DNA from 3 places in the Kribbella sp. NBC_00382 genome. Region 2 is predicted to be linked to each of the others. Evidence: predicted binding sites of a transcription regulator. Region 2 holds the regulator's gene; each other region holds the start of a gene.
The links. The regulator HrcA, encoded in region 2, represses chaperone genes, less so after heat shock. The targets are predictions, from matches to a motif close to TTGGCACTCGNNNNNNNCGAGTGCCAA.
Positions count from the first base shown of each region.

Region 1: OHA70_RS03945 (FmdB family zinc ribbon protein) is a predicted target of HrcA. The motif match lies at 4,319-4,345, and genes of this name have one in related genera.
Region 3: groES (co-chaperone GroES) is a predicted target of HrcA. The motif match lies at 4,551-4,577, and genes of this name have one in related genera.

Region 1 is NZ_CP107954.1:788,042-794,788, reverse strand. It holds gene OHA70_RS03980 (SigE family RNA polymerase sigma factor) at 1-334, opposite strand, end outside; gene OHA70_RS03975 (hypothetical protein) at 528-1,133, opposite strand; gene OHA70_RS03970 (hypothetical protein) at 1,298-1,432, shown strand; gene OHA70_RS03965 (alpha/beta fold hydrolase) at 1,446-2,057, shown strand; gene OHA70_RS03960 (GNAT family N-acetyltransferase) at 2,120-2,602, shown strand; gene mscL (large conductance mechanosensitive channel protein MscL) at 2,706-3,113, opposite strand; gene OHA70_RS03950 (SAF domain-containing protein) at 3,249-3,872, opposite strand; gene OHA70_RS03945 (FmdB family zinc ribbon protein) at 3,937-4,299, opposite strand; gene OHA70_RS03940 (penicillin acylase family protein) at 4,505-6,747, shown strand, end outside.
Region 2 is NZ_CP107954.1:5,167,891-5,174,637, reverse strand. It holds gene OHA70_RS24870 (Gmad2 immunoglobulin-like domain-containing protein) at 1-555, shown strand, start outside; gene OHA70_RS24865 (SAM-dependent methyltransferase) at 543-1,175, opposite strand; gene OHA70_RS24860 (16S rRNA (uracil(1498)-N(3))-methyltransferase) at 1,182-1,898, opposite strand; gene dnaJ (molecular chaperone DnaJ) at 1,921-3,063, opposite strand; gene hrcA (heat-inducible transcriptional repressor HrcA) at 3,113-4,132, opposite strand; gene OHA70_RS24845 (Gfo/Idh/MocA family protein) at 4,243-5,346, opposite strand; gene OHA70_RS24840 (ThuA domain-containing protein) at 5,331-5,972, opposite strand; gene OHA70_RS24835 (EF-Tu/IF-2/RF-3 family GTPase) at 6,103-6,480, shown strand; gene OHA70_RS24830 (MBL fold metallo-hydrolase) at 6,504-6,747, shown strand, end outside.
Region 3 is NZ_CP107954.1:1,108,215-1,114,961, forward strand. It holds gene OHA70_RS05435 (hypothetical protein) at 1-1,010, opposite strand, end outside; gene shbA (RNA polymerase sigma factor ShbA) at 1,013-1,624, opposite strand; gene OHA70_RS05445 (hypothetical protein) at 1,751-2,275, opposite strand; gene groL (chaperonin GroEL) at 2,377-3,996, opposite strand; gene groES (co-chaperone GroES) at 4,114-4,410, opposite strand; gene OHA70_RS05460 (peptidoglycan-binding domain-containing protein) at 4,738-5,361, shown strand; gene OHA70_RS05465 (peptidoglycan-binding domain-containing protein) at 5,458-5,949, shown strand; gene OHA70_RS05470 (class I SAM-dependent methyltransferase) at 5,972-6,747, shown strand, end outside.

The sequences.
Region 1 (6,747 bases), 4.1 Mb from region 2:
TTTCCCGGGCCGACAGCGTGGCGAGGGCTCGCCAGAGGTCGTCGGAGTTCACGATGTCCGTGGCCGGATCCGGCACCGTGCGATCGGTGTCGAGGTCGGCCGCCGGGGCCTCGGTGAAGGACCGGCGACGCGTCATCGACAGGTAGGAATTGATCAGGATCCGGCGCACGTAGTGGTGCGGGTCGTCGGCCCGCTGCACCTTGCGCCAGGACCGGAACGCCTGCATCAGCGCGATCTGGGCCAGATCCTCCGCCCGCTGATAGTCGCCTGAGACGGTGAAACCGAGGCGCACCAGTTCCTGCCCGCGCGCGGACGCGTACTCCTCGAACTCCACTCGCAACTCCCCAACTGGGCGTACAACACCTCACACCTATTAGACGCAGTGTGCTACCCAGGGTGCTGCAGAGATTCACACACAGTTCTGTCTCGGCCGCTGAGGCCGAGCCGCCCGCCTTGCGGGTTGAACCCACAAGGCGGGCGGGGTGACCCCGGCCCGGACGGCTTCGGGGGGCACGTCCGGGGCAGGGTCAGCGCAGGCCGAGCGCCTTGATCAGCTCGGGGGAGACCTGCCGCGGCGCGGCGAGCTCGCCGGGCTTGCCTTGTCCTTCGAACGAGGTCGCCACCAGCTGACGGCAACCGAACGCCTCAGCCGTGTACGAGAGCACGCCGCGGTCGTTGTCGGTGAACCGGAGCACGTAGGTCGGCCCCAGTTCCTTGGTGCACATGGCCGGCTTCTTGGCGACCGGCTTCGCGCTGTTCACCAGGGCGAAGAGGTCGACGGCCTGGGCCGCGGTCCGCTTGGTGGTGACGGTCGCATAGTCCTGGCCGGTCGCCTGCGCGTCGTACTGGCAGATCGTGACGCTGACCGGCTGGAACAGGGACTTGGCGATCCCCTTGCCCCAGACGGCCTTGCCGACGGCGGTACGGACGGCGGTGATGGTCTCCGGGCAGTCCATGCTGGGTGTTCCGCTCGGGGTGGCGGTGGGCAGCGTTGGCGCTGTGGGGGTGGTCGGCGGTTGGCTGGGCTGGGCGCCGGCGCCGCTGGAGTCCTCGTTACCGCAGGCGGCGGTAAATCCGAGCACTGTCACGACGAGCGTCGCCCCGATGAAGCCCCGTGTCCTTGATGCACTCACGACTCGGTCCTTCCGGTTGGGCAAGGAAACCCATCATGGTCGCTGAGGATCTCACTGGTCGTGGCAGAACTGTCACGGCACGGCGTCTATCTGGTCACGAGGCAGATCGAGCGGCAAAAGCAGCAGTTCTGTGATGCGTGCGGCCTGTTCGGTAACCTGGAGACATGACGAGCCCGTACGAAGACGACGAGCCGCTGCTGCCCGACCAGACTCGGGACGACGATCCCCGCACCTGGGGTGAGAACGACTCCAGCGACGACGACGAGCGAATCCTGCGCGAGGTCCCGCCGCACCACTGACCGGCCGCCCTCGATGAACACGGTCTTCCTGGTCCACGGTGGTTTGTGGGACCCGATGAACGCGGAACGCTTCTGGCGTACTCCGGGGATCGTCGCCGCGCTGGAGACGCGCGGCATCACTGTCCTCGCGCCCGACCGTCCGCAGTCGCCCGACAGCTGGACCGAGGAAGTCGCCGTACTACGCAAGCTCCTTCCGCCGGAACCGGTAGTGGTGGTCGGCGCCTCCAACGGCTGCTCGGCAGCAGCCCTACTCGCCATCGAGTACCCGGATTTGGTGCAACGCCTCGTCCTGGCCTGGCCCGCGACAGGCGGCGACCCTGTAGTCGACGAACGCACCCGGGCAGGCCTCACCTCCAGAGGCGCGTCGGTAGCTGTGGCTGACGAGTTGCTGACTGCGAACACCTTGCGGGGAGTGCGAGACGACGACCTTGCTCTCTTGCGTATTCCGGTAGCCGTACTGCCATCGGTACCGGAGAATCCTCCTCACCAACGCAAGACCGTCGACACCTTGCTGAGCTTGATCCCCGGCAGCCGCGAACTCCCCGGATGCCCGGAGCCACCAACCCCACACTTCCCACCCCACAAGGACGAACTGGCCGAGACGCTGGCTGCCTTCGCCAGGTGATCCGATAGCGCCGTGACCGCCGTACTGTCATTCGTCCGGTGTCGTTCACGAGGAGAGTCCTGATGGAACTGCGATCGTTCGAGAGCGAGTACTCGGCGCTCGTGGCGGGCTGGGCGACCACAGCACAGGAAGTCTCGTTGCTGACCGGACGGGACGAGTACCCGTTCCCGGCCGACGTCCTGACCAGTTGGCGCGCGATCGCCGACGACATCCAGGCCTTCCTGTACTTCGACGGCGAGACCCCGGTCGCGTACGGCGAACTCTGGCTGGACGACGAAGAGGACGAGGTCGAGCTGGCCCGTCTCATCGTCGCCCCCGACCTCCGAGGCAAAGGCATCGGCACCGATTTCGTCCGGGCCCTCCTCGGGCCGGCCAAGTCGGCGGGCTATGCCGAGATCTTCCTCCGCGTCCGCCCCGACAACACCCAAGCCATCCGCGCCTACCTCCGCGCCGGCTTCCAGCCGGTGGCCGAGGAGCTGGCCGCCGAATGGAACAAGCCACAGCCGATCGACTACACCTGGCTTCAATACCCGACTACTACCTGACCTACTGGACCAGCTTGAGCCAACTCGGCTGCTGGTCCGCAGGCCTCGTGCCGGTCGACTGCGATGTGCTGCAGGGTGCAGCCGACCGGACCACCAGCTTCGGTCAGGGCCGCGGACGGGCCTGGAGGGCGTCGCGGATCTCGACCAGCAGTTCCTGGTCCATGGTGAGGGTCTCGGGCTCCTCCTCCGGGGTGCCGGCCTTGGCGGCGCGGCGGTCCTGGAGCTTCTTCATCGGAACGACGAGCACGAAGTAGACGACCACGGCGGTCAGGAAGAAAACGACGGCGGCGTTGATCATGGCGCCGAAGTCGATCACCGTCTTGGGGTTCTTGTCGTTGAGTTGGACGGCCAGCCCGTTGACGTTCGACCCTCCGATCGCAGCGATCAGCGGGTTCACCAGGTTGTCGACCACGGTCTTCACCACGGTGGCGAAGGCGGTGCCGATGACGAACGCGATGGCGAGGTCGAGGACGTTGCCTCGCATTAGGAATTTCTTGAAGCCCTCGATCATTTTGCAATGCCTCCACGATGCGGGGCCCGGGGACCCTCGGCTGGGTTACCCGCAAAACGTAGGACTCTGCCCCGCCGATGGCGAGGGACCGCGCCGCAGCACCACGGATCGCTACTGCGCGTGTCCGATAAGTGGTCAGCTCGTATCCGGCGTCAGCGCAAAGCTGATTCGCGAGTTCGCCGTGGCCTGGGCAACCCGGCTGATCACCTCTCGCCCGGCGCCGATCACGACCAGCGCGCCCGAGGTCCCGGCCACCGATGAGCGCCCTGCGGGCAACGCGATCACGCGCACAGCACTGGCCAACGGAGTCGCGGCATCGACGGGAGTGCTCGTTGCGGCGTACAGGTCTATTCGATCGCCGACCTGGAGCAGGGTGGTCAGGTCGGCATCGTCGACTCGGACGGGATAGGCGAACTGTCCGGTTGGCAGTGACGCCGGTGTGACGAATCGCGCATCCGTGAGTGGCTCGCCAGAGCGCACTGGCCCCGCGAGCACGCGCCGGACGACGTCGCTGCCCGGCTGGAGCGCGCCCGCGGGCACGACCGCAGCGGGTAGTCGCAAGGTTCGAAGGTCGCGCGCCGTCGGTGGCGAGCCACCGGCCAGGTCTCTGGCGGCGGCCAGGACCGCCACGGTCGGCGGTGGTGGCGGAGAGAGGGCGGTCATGCCGCAGTACACGGCTGCCGCCGCGGACACCCCAGCCAGCAGGCGGCGGTGCCGACGAACGGCTTTCAGCAGGTCACGAAGAAGAAGTCGGCTCATGCCAGAGAAAGTACGAGCCTACGAGCGCCGTTCCCTCGTTATCCACAAGGGAATGCGGAGAAAATCAGGCGGCGCTGGTCTTGCTGCTCGACGACGAACCGGACGAGCCCGACGACCCGGAGGGTCCCGAGGTCGAGGAGGACGAAGAGCTCTTCGACGAATCCGACGACGACTTCGACCCGTTGGACGAGGACTCCGATGACGACGAAGAGGAGGACTCACTCTTGGCCGGCAGCGTGCTGGTCCCAGAGGACCGGCTGTCGTTGCGGTAGAAGCCGGAGCCCTTGAACACGACACCCACGGCGTTGAACACCTTGCGCAGGGTTCCCTCGCACTCGGGGCAGACCGTCAGGGCGTCGTCGGTGAAGCTCTGGCGGACCTCGAGCGAGTTACCACACTCGGTGCACTGGTACTGGTACGTCGGCACGTGATTCCCCTTCAGGCCGCTGGCACTCCTACTACTCGACTGCTAATAATGCGCTACGGGCCCGAAGTATTCCAAGTTCAGCCGATCGATCGGCCGGTCTAGTCCACTTCCAGGCGATCTGGAGACAGGCGCCGAAGCGTGAAGGTTGTCCACAGATGGGGGAGCGGCATTTGGGGTGCGGGGCCGGATTCTCTAAGTTTGGTCCGTGCGTCGCCTGCTGCGTGTCATCATCCTGTCCGGAATCGTGTTCGCCACCTTGCTCCTGGTGGTGGCCGGCACCGGCGTCTTCGTCGTCCGCCACTCCTTCCCCGGCTATGACGGGACGGTGGAGCTGACCGGACTCGACGCGGACGTGGAGGTGGTCCGCGACGCCAACGGCATCCCGCAGATCTACGCCGACAAGCCGGGTGATCTGTTCGCCGCCCAGGGGTACGTGCACGCTCAGGACCGCTTCTTCGAGATGGACTTCCGCCGCCACGTGACGTCGGGCCGGCTGGCCGAGCTGTTCGGCAAGGACGCGCTGGAGACGGACAAGTTCGTCCGCACGCTCGGCTGGCGCCGGGTCGCGGAGAAGGAACTCGCCCTGCTCACGCCGACCACCCGGCAGTACCTGGACGACTACGCCCGCGGTGTCAACGCGTACATGAGCACCCACGAGGGCTCCGCGCTGAGCCTCGAGTACGCCGTACTGTCGCTGAAGGGCACCGATTACCACCCGGAGCCGTGGACGGCAGCCGACTCGCTGGCCTGGCTGAAGGCGATGGCATGGGACCTCGGCGGCAACATGGACGACGAGATCACCCGGACCAAGCTCGCGGCGAGGTACCCGACCGCCAACATCGCCAGCCTCTACCCGGACTACCCGTACGAGCGCAACGAGCCGATCATCGCGACGGCCGGAGTGACGAAGGGCGGCACGTTCACCACCGAGTCGGCTCCGCCGCCCCAGCGCGGCATGCTGACCAAGGACCTGCTCAAGTCGCTCGACACCATCGACAAGGTGGCCAAGGGTCTGCCGGACCTGATCGGCCGCGGCGACGGCATCGGCTCGAACTCCTGGGTCGTCTCCGGTGAGCACACGACGACCGGCAAGCCGCTACTGGCCAACGACCCGCACCTCGGCGCGACGATGCCGGGCATCTGGACCCAGGTCGGCCTGCACTGCAACAACCTCGGCACCCAGTGTCCGTACGACGTGTCCGGGTTCAGCTTCTCCGGCCTGCCCGGCGTGGTGATCGGCCACAACAACGCGATCTCGTGGGGTTTCACCAACCTCGACCCCGACGTGACGGACCTGTACCTGGAGAAGTTCGCCGGACCGAACGCGGTCATGTACGACAACAAACGCACCGGGCTGGCCCGGCGCGAGGAGAAGTTCAAGGTCGCCGGTCAGGACAAGGAAGAGACGATCATCGTCCGGGAGTCCCGGCACGGGCCGATCATCTCCGACGTCGGCGACGACCAGCGCGAGACCGGTGAGCTCGCGGCGAAGAAACTGAAGAGCGCCGAGGCGTACGGCGTCGCGATCCAATGGACCGCGCTGACCCCGGGCCGGACCGCGGACGCGCTGTTCGCGATCAACCGGGCCCAGAACTGGACCCAGTTCCGCGCCGCCGCCTCGATCTTCGAGGTCCCGTCCCAGAACCTGGTGTACGCCGACCGCGAAGGCCACATCGGCTACCAGGCACCCGGCCGGGTCCCGATCCGCAATGCGGGCTACGGCGACTGGCCCGTACCGGGCTGGGACTCGCGGTACCACTGGAAGGGCTACATCCCGTTCGAGGCGATGCCGACCGAGGCCGACCCCGACGACGGTGTGATCGTGACGGCGAACCAGGCCGTCGTACCGAAGACTTACCCGTACCACCTGACCGACGACTGGGACTACGGCTACCGGTCGCAACAGATCCTCGAGCGGGTCCGTGCGGCCGGCAAGCTCGACGCGAACTCGATGGCCTCGATCCAGCTCGACACGAAGAACCGCAACGCCGAGCAACTGATGCCGTACCTGCTGCACGTCCAGATCAACGACGAGTTCGACCGGCAGGGCCAGGACACCCTGCGGACCTGGGACTTCACCCAGCCGGCCGACTCCGCGCCGGCGGCGTACTTCAACGTCGTCTGGCGCAATCTGCTCCAACTCACCTTCCACGACCAGCTGCCGGCGGGCACCTGGCCGGACGGTGGATCACGCTGGTTCGAGGTGATGCGCAACCTGGTCACCCAGCCGAACAGCACCTGGTGGGACAACCTCGACACCACCCAGCGGGAGAGCCGCGATGACATCCTGCGCGAGGCGCTGGTGAACGCCCGGGCCGAGATCACCACCAAGATGGCCCGCGAGCCCTCGAACTGGCAGTGGGGCCGGCTGCACAAGCTGACCCTGACCAACCAGACGCTGGGCAAGTCCGGCATCGGCGTGGTGGACAAGCTGTTCAACCGCGGCCC
Region 2 (6,747 bases):
ACCTCGCCCTGGGACGGCGCCGCGGTCAACTCGGTCCGCTACACCGACGACCTGATCACGGTCGACTTCAAGCAACTCCCGACCGCCACCCTGGAACCCGACGTCGCCGACATGGCCGCCCAGCAGCTCGTCTACACCGTTCAAGGCGTGCTCCGTCAGTCCAGCACGCCGGTCCAGATCACCGAGGACGGCCGCTCCCCGGCCAAGCTGTTCGGCGTCGTCGACACCACCGAGCCGCTCAACCGCGCGCAGGCCCTCAACGTCCAGGCGATGGTCTGGATCGAGACCCCGGCGAACAACCAGACGGTCAAGCAATCCTTCAAGGTCACCGGCACCGCCGCGGCGTACGAAGCACAGGTGGACTGGCAGGCCACCAACCTGAAGACCAAGGAAATCGTGAAGAACTACGCCAAGACCGCCGAGGGCCAGAAGTTCTCCCCCTACGTCTTCGTTCCCAAGCTCGGCTCAGGCGAATGGCTGATCGAGGTCTACCTGACCTCCCCCGAGGACGGGCGCATCACCGATACCGACTCGAAGACGATCTACGTCAAGTAGGACGTGAAGGTGAAGAGGCGCTCGGGTGCGGCTGGGGCCGTCGGACCGAGGTAGCGGTTGGTGCCGACGGACCAGGCGACGCCGTCCGGGGCATCGAAGGCGAGCTCTTCGAAGCCCGCTTCGGTGAACCAGGCCCGGATGTCCTGGCGGATGTCGGGGGCGTGGCGGCCTCGGGTCCAGATGACTGTGGCGCCTGGGGTGCAGAAGGCGGGGAGGGCGCGGACTGTGGCCTCGGTGTCGGCGGGGGTGATGTTGCCGAAGACGCCGCAGAAGAGGACCAGATCGGCCGGTACTGCGCCCGCGTAGCTCTCGCTTGCTCCGGCGTCGGCCTCTACGACCTCGATGCCGGTGAGGCCGTTCGCTGCGGCGGCGGTGCGGGCCGTTTCGGCCAGGCGCGGGTCCAGCTCGACCAGGCGGCCTGTTACCCGGTCGCGTGTGGGGTAGGTGGCGAGGACCTCGATCAGGTCGCGGCCCTGGCCGGCGCAGGCGCTGATCACGCGGATCGGGCCGTCGGAGTGCGCGTCCAGGTGGGTGCGGATGGACCGTTGGACCGAACGGAGGCGGCCGCTCAGGTCAGAGGACTCGTCGTCGTAGTCCTGGTGCCATTCGAGCCAGTCCATGACCGATCAACTCCAGCGGGAGCGGGCGAGTAGGGCGGCTGCGGCTGCGACGCCGGCTGTCGAAGTACGGAGCACTGTGTCGCCGAGGCGGACCGGGGTCGCCGCGAATGCCTCCAACTCGGCGGGGGCAATGCCGCCTTCCGGGCCGACGACGATGACGATGTCGCCAGCCGTGGGCAGCTCCAGGGAAGCCATCGGAGTGGTGGCTTCTTCGTGGAGTACTACGGACAGGGCCGCGTCCGCCAGGAGTTTGGCCACCTCGGGGGTGGACGCGATGGGGGCCACCTCGCAGAACCAGGAGCGGCGGGACTGTTTGCTGGACTCGAAGGCCCAGGACTGCCATTTCGTCAGCGTCTTGGCGACCCGCTCGGGGTTGGCGCGGAACTGGCTGCGATCCGCGTTCCACGGGACGATCAGGTCGACCCCGACCTCGGTGAGCATCTCGACCGCGAGCTCGGCCCGCTCCCCCTTCGGCAGCGCCTGTACTACGACCAGCCGCGGGCTCGACGGCTCGACCTCACCACGCTGGTCGACCGCAACGGTGAGCCCGGTCTTGGAGGCAGCCGTGACGGCACCCTCGGCGAACGAGCCCCGGCCGTCGGTCAGCCGGATTCGCTCGCCCCGGCCGATTCGGCGTACGACAGCCGCGTGACGACCCTCGGCCCCGTCTAGTACCAGCTCGGGGCCGTCCAGGTCAGGCAGGTAGAAGACCGCGAGTCCCATCGCCCGGCAGCCTAAGTCGTTTTCAATGCGCGCCGAAGGCGTCGCGCAGGCGCCCGAAGACACCCTTGTGCGCCGCCTGGACATGACCCTGCGGCCGCTCCTCGCCCCGTGCTGCCGCGATCTGCTGCAGCAACGCCTTCTGCGCGTCGTCCAGCTTGGTCGGCGTCTCGACGATCACCTGCACGATCAGGTCACCGCGCCCCGCGTGCCGCAACCTCGGTACGCCGCGAGCGGTCAGCGTCATCGCCGTCCCGGACTGCGTGCCCGCCCGGATCTCCAGCGGGGTCGTCTCGCCCTCGAGCGTCGGCAGGTCGATCGTCGTACCGAGCGCCGCGGCCGTCATCGGCAGCGTCACCGTGCAGTGCAGGTCGTCACCGCTGCGGGTGAAGATCTCGTGCTGCTCGACCTCGATCTCGACGTACAGGTCGCCGGCGGGGCCGCCACCAGGGCCGACCTCGCCCTGGCCGGTCAGCTGCACCCGGGTCCCGCTGTCGACGCCACCGGGGATCTTGACGGTGACGGTACGACGCGAGCGGACCCGGCCGTCGCCGGCGCACTCGACGCACGGGTTCGGGATGGTCGTACCGAAGCCGCGGCAGTTCGGGCACGGCCGCATGGTCCGGACCTCGCCGAGGAACGAGCGCTGGGTGTGGGTGACCTCGCCGCGACCGTGGCAGATCTCGCAGGTGACCGGCTCGGAGCCAGCAGCAGCGCCGGAGCCAGAGCAGGTCGGGCACAGTACGGCCGTGTCGACCTTCAGCTCACGCGTCGTGCCGAAGGCCGCCTCGGCCAGATCGATCCGCAGCGGGATCAGGGCGTCCTGGCCCCGCCGGGTGCGTGGCCGCGGCCCGCGGGTCGCCCCGCCGGTCTGGCCGAAGAAGGCGTCCATGATGTCGGTGAAGGTGAACGCCTGGCCGAAGCCGGCGCCCCCGGCCGCGCCGGGACCGCTCGCGAACGGGTCACCACCGAGATCGTGGACCTGCTTCTTCTGCGGGTCGCTGAGCACCTGGAAGGCGCGGCCGATCTCCTGGAACTTGTGGTGCGCGTCCTCGGAGTCGTTCACGTCCGGGTGGTACTGGCGGGCCAGCTTGCGGTAGGCCTTCTTGATCTCGTCCTGTGTCGCGTCGCGACTGACGCCCAGGACGGCGTAGTAATCGGTGCTCATACTCCAGACCACTTGGTAGGCAGTGTTCGGTGAGTTCTTTCGTGGTGCTTCACGAGTCGGCCAGGATCTGGCTGACGTAGCGCGCGACGGCGCGGACTGCGCCCATCGTGCTCGGATAGTCCATGTGGGTCGGGCCGACGATGCCGAGAGTGGCCAGCGCCTCCGACTTGGAGCCGTAGCCGGTGGCGACGACCGAGGTGGTGGCAAGTCCTTCGTACGGGTTCTCGTGGCCGATCCGGACCGTCAGCGTCTGCGGGCTGGTTGCCTCGCCGAGCAGCTTGAGCAGGATCACGTGCTCCTCGAGCGCCTCCAGCACCGGCTTCACGTTGCGCTCGAAGTCGTCGCCGTAGCGGGTCAGGTTGGCCGCGCCGCCGACCGCGATGCGCTGCTCACCCTCGACCGTGAAGGCCTCGAGCAGACTGGTCACGATGGCGGCCACCAGCGGCCGGTCCGTCGGCGCGAAGGTCTCGGTGACGCTGGCCAGCGAGGTCGCCGCGTCGGTCAGCCGCTGGCCGGTCAGCGCCGTGTTCAGCCGGGAGCGCAGGTCGGCGATCAGTTGCTCGTCGACGTCGTCGTGGGTCTCGACGATCCGCTGCTCGACCCGGCCGGTACTGGTGATCAGCACCAGCAGCAGCCGCCGCGGCGTCATCGTGACCACCTCGACGTGCCGCACGCTCGACCGGCTCAGGGTCGGGTACTGCACGATCGCGACCTGCCGGGTGATCTGCGCGAGCAGCCGGACGGTACGCCGGACTACGTCGTCCAGGTCGACCGCGCCGACCAGGAAGGACGAGATCGCCTTCTTCTCGGCCGGCGACAGCGACTTGACCGTGCTCAGCTTGTCAACGAACAGCCGGTAGCCGGCATCGGTCGGGATCCGGCCCGCGCTGGTGTGCGGCTGGGTGATGTACCCCTCCTCCTCCAGCGCGGCCATGTCGTTGCGGACCGTCGCCGGGGAGACGCCGAGATTGTGCCGGTCGACGAGCGTCTTCGAGCCGACCGGCTCGTGGGTGGCCACGTAGTCCTCGACGATGGCCCGGAGCACGTCCAGTTTGCGGTCGTCCAGCACGCGCACCACCCCTCTCACGTCGGCCCCTCGGGTTGGCACTCCCGAGATTCGAGTGCCAGTCTACCGAGCCACCGCAGCACCTACCGACGCGTAACGGCGTGGGGCAGGTCTCAGGCGGATTCCGGGGACGCTCCCAAAGGTACGGCGGCAGGCCGCTCGACCGTACTCGCCACGTCCACCGACTGGTCCTGAACTGCCGACTCGAGCAGCGACTCCATCACGTCGAGCACGTGGTAGGCCAGTACTCCGTTGGCCCGGTGCGGCTCGTCGTTGCGCAATGCGCGAGCCATGTCGGCCACACCGACGCCGCGGCCGGCACCGGCGTACCCACCGGCTACAGGGAGTGCCGTCCAGTCACGGTTGGTGGCAGTGGCGATCTCCACCGTGCCGTCGAAGCCGTTGGGGTCCGGTACGGACAGACTGCCCTCGGTGCCGTAGATCTCGATCCGTGGCAGCCGCGCGGCCCACACGTCGAAGCTCATCAGGACAGTGGTGAGCGCACCCGACTCGTGCTCCAGTACGCCGGTCACATGCGTCGGTACGTCGACAGGGAACGCCTCCCCCGCCCGCGGCCCGGTATGGACCTTGCGCTCCTCCTGCGAGCGACCAGCGCGACCCGTGACTCGCTTCACCGGCCCAAGCAGCGTGACGAGGCTGGTGATGTAATACGGGCCCATGTCGAGCAGTGGGCCGCCACCTGGTTGGTAGTAGAACTCGGGAGCCGGGTGCCACAACTCATGGCCGGGCGTGACGAAGTAAGCCGTCGCAGCCGTCGGTACGCCGATGTCGCCACGGTCGAGCGCGACGCGGGCAGTCTGCGTGCCGGTGCCGAGCACTGTGTCGGGGGCGCAGCCGATGCGGAGGTTGTTGGCCGCTGCGAGCTTGAGCAGGGGCTCTGCCTCGGCACGGTCGACGGCCAGGGGCTTCTCGCCGTACACGTGCTTGCCGGCCTGCAGCGCAGCCTGGTGGACCGGGGCGTGCGCGGCCGGGATGGTCAGGTTGAGGACGATGTCGACCTCGGGGTCGGCGAACAGGTCCTCGGACGTCAGCGCGCGGATGCCCGGGTTCTGGTCGGCGATCGTCTGCGCCCTGGAGAGGTCGAGGTCCGCGACGGCCACCACCTGTACGCCGGGCAGCTTGGCGAGGTGCTCGAGGTAAGTACCGCTGATGACACCGGTGCCGACGATGCCGACCTTGCTCACTTGCTCGCCCACAGCAGGCCCCTCTCGATGATCGTGCGGACCTCTGGCGTGTCGAGGTCGGCGACGGTGTGGCCCGGCGTGCAGACGAAGACCTTGCCCTCGCCCCAGGTGCGGGTCCAGACGGCCGGCATCGTCGCGCCGTCGATCCACGGGAAGTCCGGGTGCGCCCGGAAGGTGGTGGTGGCGAGCACGTTGTTGGTGGGGTCGGCGTGCACGTAGTACTGCTCGGTGCGCAGGTCGAAGTGCGTCAGACCCTCGACGATCGGGTCGTCATTGACGATCTCGATCCGGTGGTCGACCGCTCCGCCGGGGTGCGAGACGAACTGGCCGCCGGTGATGAAGCTGTAGTCGCTGTTGCTGCGGAACGAGTCGATGATGCCGCCGTGCCAGCCGGCCAGGCCGGTGCCGGCCCGGACCGCGGTCTCCAGGCCCTTGACCTGCTCGGCGGTGATCTCGCTCATGGTGATGCACTGCAGCACCAGATCGACACCGGCCAGGTCGAGGTAGCTCTCGGTGGTGTCCGAGACCGTCACCTCGAAGTCGTTCTCCTTCAGGAAGGGGATGAACAGCTCAGTCGCCTCGACCGGGACATGCCCTTCCCAGCCGCCCCGGACCACCAGTGCCCGTCGTGTCGTCACGCCGCCGCCCTTCATAAGGTTCATCGGTGTAGAGATCGGATGAATCGGTTCAGCTCTGCGACCTTAGGCGGCTGATCGGGGGCCTTCAACCCCCATCCCGGCGGCTGGATAGGCACTAGGGTCGACCACCATGGGATGGAAGTTCTGGAAGAGCGAGCCGAACCCGATGGATCCGCAGCAACTGCTGAACCAGGCGCACTCTGCCGCGCGGTTGCAGGACGCGCCGCGGCCGCAGGACGCCGGGAGCTTCGTGCTGCCGGTCGAGGACGTGTTCTCGATCACCGGGCGCGGGACAGTGGTGACCGGCCGGATCACCGCGGGAACGGTGACGGTCGGCGATCAGGTGCTGATCATGCGGGCCGGGCAGCAGGTGGCGATGACCCGTGTCACCGGCGTCGAGGCGTTCCGCAAGATCCTCACGACCGCGAGCGCCGGCGAGAACGTCGGGCTGCTGCTCGACGGCATCGACAAGAGTCAGGTACTGGCAGGCGACGTCATCTCGCGCTGACCCCTCCGGTTAGGGTCGTCGGCATGAGTACGTGGGTGGAGTTGGCCGACCGCACCTGGGTCCGGCGGTACGAGAAGTACGACGTGAACATCGGGCTGGTCGTCGGCAGTGAGGGTGCGCTGGTGATCGACACGCGGGGCACTCCCGCCGAGGGCGAGGAGTTGCTCGGCCACATCCGCGAGGTCACCGACGCGCCGATCCGCTGGGTCGTCAACACGCACGCGCACTTCGACCACGTCTTCGGCAACCCCGCCTTCAAGGACGCCA
Region 3 (6,747 bases), 4.1 Mb from region 2:
TGGCTGCCGGTGTCATCGCCGGTCTGGCCACCAGGCGTCTCGTTGTCGGTCCCCGTGCTCGTCTCGCCGCCACCGGTGCTCGGCACCGTGACCGGCGGCAAGGTGGTGACCGGGGTGTCGCCGGGGTTATCGGGCGGGTTCTCGGCCGGGTTGCCGGTCGAGCCGTTGTCGCTCGGCGGGGTCGACGGCGGCGTGCTGGGCGTCGTCTCGCTCGGCGGCGGCGTCTCCGGCGTACTGGGCTCTGTCGTCCCCGGAGCGGTCGGGTTGTCGGTCGGGGCGTCGGTCGGCTCCGTCGTCGGCGGGACGCTCGGCTCCGTCGTCGGCGGCTCGGTCGGCTGCTCGGTCGGCTCCGGGTCGGCCGGCTGCTCCGGATCGGCCGGCTGGACCACGATCGGCGTCTCGATCGGCGACGTCTTGTCCACTACCGGCGGCGGCACCAGGAACGGCGGCTTCACGACGACCACGGACTGGGCCGGCTCGTCGGCGGTACTGCCGGCGACGGTGTTGTCCTCCGGCGCCTGGCTGTTGTGCTCCTGCTGGCTCTTGCGGTAGTCCTTGCCGACCTTGACGATCTTGGTCTTGTCGACCACCGGCAGGCCGTCGAGCTCTTCCTTCGGGAAGCTCGTCTCCGGCCGCAGTCCGTCGGCGATCTTCTGGATCACCTTCTCGTACGGCGACAGCGGGTTGCCCGTGACGGCCGCGGCCACCCCGGACACCGACAGCGCGGCGACGGCGGCGACCCCGAGTGCCAGGCCGCGGGCGGCCAGCTTCCGGGCGAACGGATCGGAGACCGGGTTCAAGGCGGCGCAGCGCGCCAGGAAGTTCTCCGGGTCGTCGATCGTCTCCACCGGGAGCTCGCCCTCGACCTCCACCGCGAGCCGTAGATCGGCCAGCAGCTTCAGGGCCGGGTCGTGCTCGCCCGCCTGCCAGGCGGACTCCCCACCGGCTGCGAGCAGGTCGAGGAACGCGTCATCGGCTTCTAATGCGTCTAGATCAAAACGATCAGCCATGGTCACTCCTCCCCTGCCCCTCGTTGCAACTTTGCCTCATGCCCCACAAACCCCCTGAGCGTGTTCAACGCCCGATGCTGTGCGACCCTCACCGCCCCCGGTGTCATCCCCAGTGCCCGGCCGGTCTCCTCGGCTGACATCCCCGCTACCACCCGGAGCCGCAGGATCTCCCGCAACTTCTCCGGCAATCTGTCCAGCAGCCCCACGATGTGCTGGACCTCTGAATGTCTGACCGCGTGTTCCTCCGGCGTCGGCGACTCGTCCGCCCCGTCCGGAAGATCCGGCGTCGACAAGTCTGCCACCGCGAAGGCACGCTGCGCATCTGCGACCTTACGGGCCGCGATGCCGTAGACGAAGGCCTCGAACGGCCTTCCTTCGTCGCGGTACCGGCCCAACGCGCCGAAAACCGCGACACACACTTCCTGCGCGACGTCATCGACCATGTCGGCCCCACCGGGATACGTCCACAGCCTCGAGCGCACGTAACGGTGCGCGACGGCACGGACCCGGGTGAGCAGGTCGTTCAGTGCGTTCCGATCACCTGCGGCCGCCGAAGCGGCGAGATCACGAAGCTCCACGCGATCATGGGTGTTCGGCACTTGGACCTCGGTCACCCCTCGCCCCCCTATTTCACGGACTGACCAGCCTGCAAGAGAATACGACGCCCGACCCCCTTTGCCTAGTGGCAATAGGTGATAACCGAGCTTTTTTCACTACGATCAGTGATCGGCGGCTGGGTACTAAGAAGTAAGTACCGCCCCAGGCCCCAGCACCGGTACTCCGCTGCGCTCGACCAGCAGCGTGAATCGTCCACCGCCCACCCCGGTCAACTCCAGCCCGAGCACGGTGACCGGCTTGCCATCGGCGGTTCGTAGTACCGATCCCGCCCCGACCTTCCCCGTAACGAGCTGCCCCGCGACGAGTAACCCACCCCGCGAGGCCAGGTCGAAGACCTCCTCGACCGAGAACACCACCGGCGCCACCTCAGCCGGTACTTCCAGCCAGCTCTCCCGCGGCAACCCCTGCTTCCGTGGGAACCCCGGCTCGGTGGCAGGCCCGTGCGCCACCCCGACCATCTCGTAGTTCCCGCACCGCAGACACAGGAAGCCGTCCCCCAGCATCAGGCCGTCCTCGCTGCCGTACATGTCCTCGAGACACTCGTGCGCCCCCTCGTCCAGGCAGCACGGGTCCTCACCCCCATGGACGTAACAAACCACCGCCACCCGCTCAGGGCAGCCATAGGCGTACTCGCAGCAGTACTTCACGCCCTAGACGCTATCCAAGGCCCAGGGGCATCCGGACAAAGAACTGCCCGGCTGGTCCGAGGACCGGCCGGGCAGTTCGGGTGATGCTTGGCGCGAAGAGATCAGTGACCGTGGCCGTGGCCGTGACCGGCTGCGGCGGGCTCTTCTTCTTCGGGCTTGTCGACGATCAGCGTCTCCGTGGTGAGCAGCAGAGCGGCGATGGAGCCGGCGTTGGCGAGCGCGGAACGCGTCACCTTGACCGGGTCCAGGACACCCTGGGCGAGCAGGTCGCCGTACTCACCGGTGGCGGCGTTGAAGCCGCTGCCGACCTCGAGCTCCGCGACCTTGGCGGTCACGACGTAGCCCTCGTAGCCACCGTTCTCGGCGATCCAGCGCAGCGGCTCGACGACCGCCTTGCGGACGATCCGGACGCCGGCGAGCTCGTCGCCCTCCAGGCCCAGGCCCTCGTCGAGCACTGCGGCAGCGTGGACGAGAGCGGAGCCGCCACCGGCGACGATGCCCTCTTCGATCGCTGCCCGGGTCGCGGACACCGCGTCCTCGATCCGGTGCTTCTTCTCCTTCAGCTCGACCTCGGTGGCCGCGCCGACCTTGATCACGCAGACGCCACCGGCCAGCTTGGCCAGCCGCTCCTGCAGCTTCTCGCGGTCCCAGTCGGAGTCGGTGCGCTCGATCTCGGCCTTGATCTGGTTGACCCGGGACTCGATCTCGTCGGACTTGCCGGCACCCTCGACAACGGTGGTGTTGTCCTTGGTGACGACGATCCGGCGGGCGGTGCCGAGCACCTCGAGACCGACCTGGTCCAGCTTGAGGCCGACCTCGGGCGCGATCACCTGGGCGCCGGTGAGGGCGGCCAGGTCCTCGAGCATCGCCTTGCGGCGGTCACCGAAGCCCGGCGCCTTGACGGCGACGGAGGTGAAGTTGCCGCGGATCTTGTTCACGACCAGGGTCGACAGCGCCTCGCCGTCGACGTCCTCGGCGATGATGAGCAGCGTCTTGCCCGACTGCACGACCTTCTCCAGCAGCGGCAGCAGGTCCGCGACCGCGGAGATCTTGCCCTGGTTGATCAGGATGTACGGGTCGTCCAGCACCGCTTCGCCACCCTCGGCGTCGGTGATGAAGTACGGCGAGATGTAGCCCTTGTCGAACTGCATGCCCTCGGTGAAGTCCAGCTCGGTGCCGAAGGTGTTCGACTCCTCGACGGTGATGACGCCGTCCTTGCCGACCTTGTCGAACGCCTCGGCGATCAGCGAACCGATCTCGGCGTCCCGGGCGGAGATGGTGGCGACGTGGGCCATGTCGCCCTTGTCGTCGACCGGACGGGCGGTCTCGACCAGCTTCTTCGAGACGGCCTCGACGGCGGCCTCGATGCCCTTCTTCAGGCCCATCGGGTTGACGCCGGCAGCGACGGCCCGCAGGCCCTCGTGCACCAGCGCCTGCGCCAGTACGGTCGCGGTGGTGGTTCCGTCACCGGCGACATCGTTGGTCTTGGTGGCAACCTCTTTGGCCAGCTGTGCGCCGAGGTTCTCGAACGGGTCGTCCAGCTCGACCTCACGCGCGACGGTGACACCGTCGTTGGTGATGGTCGGGGCGCCCCACTTCTTGTCCAGCACGACGTAGCGGCCCTTGGGCCCCAGCGTCACCTTCACCGTGTTCGCGAGCTTGTCGACGCCACGCTCCAGCGCGCGCCGCGCGTTCTCGTCGAACTCGAGGATCTTCGGCATAAAAAACAAGTCCCTCTCTGAGTTTCAACAATGATGCTCGCTAGTCCGGGAACCGACTCCGCTCCAGTGCCGGGAGCCGGCACCGGAGCGGTATCAGTCAGGAAATGCGAGCGATCGTCACTTGGTGACGACTGCGAGGATGTCGCGGGCGCCCAGGATCAGGTAGTCCTGGCCGTCGTACTTGACCTCGGTGCCGCCGTACTTGGAGTAGATGACCTTGTCGCCGACGCTGACGTCCAGCGGGACGCGGTTGCCGTTGTCGTCGATGCGGCCGGGCCCGACGGCGAGGATCTCGCCCTCCTGCGGCTTCTCCTTGGCGGTGTCCGGGATCACCAGGCCGGACTTCGTGGTCTGCTCGGCTTCGAGCGGCGCAACGAGGATACGGTCCTCGAGCGGCTTGATCGTGACCGACACTTGCTGACCTCCACGGTCGAGTTCTTGGTGTGCTCTCAGGGTGCTGCTAGCGGCCGTTGCGCCTCCGCCGTCGCGGGGATCAGAGGCCGGGCCGCTGGCACCCTCGAGTGGAGAGTGCCAACACCGAATCTAGGCCGCGATTAGCACTCGGTCAACTCGAGTGCCAGAATCTCTCCCCCGGCGTAGTGCCCTTTCGATGGCTGTACGACCTGTGTCCGCCCGACCGCTTTCTGCCATCGAGGGCTGGGCGAACCCCACCCGGTCGTGGGACCGTCGTGTCTGTAGGGATCCCGGCCGCCCCGGGACCGACCGCCCGAGGAGACAACCATGGCGCTCCGCCTCCCGTCACTGCCGAAGCTGACCCCTCGCAAAACGGTGGTGATCGCCCTCCTGGTGATCAGCCCGTTCGCGGTCGCCGGTCTCGCCGCGAACGGCGCCCGTCAGTCCTCCTCCGCCCATCCCGGCAACGCGGCCCCCGGCGGCGCAGCGCCCGCAGTAGAGCTCAAGGCCAAGGACGCTGGGGCAGGGAGCGCGCAGACGGACGCGGAGGCAGCAGCGGCCGCCGCGGCGACTCCGCAGTGCCTGTACGCCCGGGTGGTGCCGATCGGCAAGACCGGCTGGGGCATCCCGATGCCGTCGCTGTGGAACAGCCCGAGTACCACCTGCAACCTCATGTACGGCGACGACCCGTTCCGGACCTCCACCCACAGAGGCGACCCGGACACCGCCATCCGGGTCCTCCAGCGCAACCTGAACTACTGCTACGGCTACAAGCTCACAGTGGACGGCATCTACGGCGGCAACACCCGTGCAGTGATCAGAGCCGTCCAGAAGCGCCACAAGCTGGCCGTCGACGGCATCTACGGCCCCAAGACCCGCTCAGCGATGAACTGGCGCCTGTACGCCACCAAGACCAACACCTGGAGCAAGACCTGCTCCAGCCCGCTGTAACCGTTGCAACTTCCTGCAACGAACTATCAGGCGGTCTGCGCAGTCTCAACGAGCAACAGATCCCGGTGGGGGGATCGAAACTCGAGGGGAAGCGTCATGAGATTTCTACGCACCGCCATCACCGTCGGCGCGACGGCCGTGATGGCTGTCAGCGGCGCAGTGGCTGCGACCACGTCGGCTGAGGCCGCGCCGGTCCAGGTCAAGGGGCTGGAGCAGTGTCTGTCGGCGCTGATGAAGCCGGTCGGCAAGGGCTGGGCCGTGCAGGTTCCGGGTGGCTGGGAGGACGTCTCCACCAACTGCAACCTGAAGTACGGAGACATGCCGCGCCGCTACGGCCCGGACTACGTCGGGGACCCGGCATCCGCGATCAAGGCCCTGCAGCGGAACCTGAACTACTGCTACGGCAGCAAGCTCGTCGTCGACGGCAAGTACGGCAGCAAGACCCGCACAGCGGTACTGGCGGTCCAGCGCAAGCACAAGGTCACCGCCGACGGCATCTACGGCCCGAAGACCAGGTCTGCGATGAACTGGCGGATGTACTCGCTCCAGAAGCACGCCTGGAGCAAGACCTGCTCCAGCCCGCTGTAACCGGCGAGGCAGACTGTGCCGGGTGACACCTGACTCGATCTCGCTGTTGCTGGCGCCGGCCGGAGCTGAAGTACTAGCCGAGGCCTGTGCCGGTTTCACGCCTAGGGGCGAGTTGCGGCTGGTCGAGAAGCTCAGACGGCAGTACGACGCTGACGTGGTGACCGCTGCGGTTACCCAGGCGTCGCTGCGGCACCGGGCGGTCGCCAAGTTCGGTGCTGAGGACGCAGCACGCATGTACTTCACCCCGGACGGCCTGGAGCAGGCGACTCGCACCACGGTTGGAGTGCACCGGGCCGCTCGCATCGCTGCGACGCTGCCCGGTGCCACTGTGGTCGACCTTGGCTGTGGGATCGGTGGCGATCTGATCAGCGCCGCACGAGCCGGGTTGAGAGTCACTGGTGTTGAGCGAGACCCCGCTACCGCCTCAGCGGCTCAGGCGAACCTTGCCGCTCTGGGGCTGCCGGGTGAGGTCTTGGTGGGAGATGCTGAGGCGCAGGACTGTTCGGAGTACGAGGTGGTCTTTGCTGATCCGGCGCGGCGGGCGGATGGGAAGAGGGTGTTCGACCACAACGCCTACTCGCCGCCCTGGTCGTTCATCACCGATCTGCTGGCGGGCACTGCCTGCGTGAAGGTCGCCCCTGGCATCCCGCACGAGGCAGTACCGGACGGCGTCGAGGCGGAGTGGGTCAGCGACGCAGGCGAGGTCAAAGAGGCAGCACTGTGGTCCGGCAAGCTCTACGCCGGTACTACGCGCCGCGCGACCCTCCTACCCAGCGGAGCGACAGTGACCTCGGCACC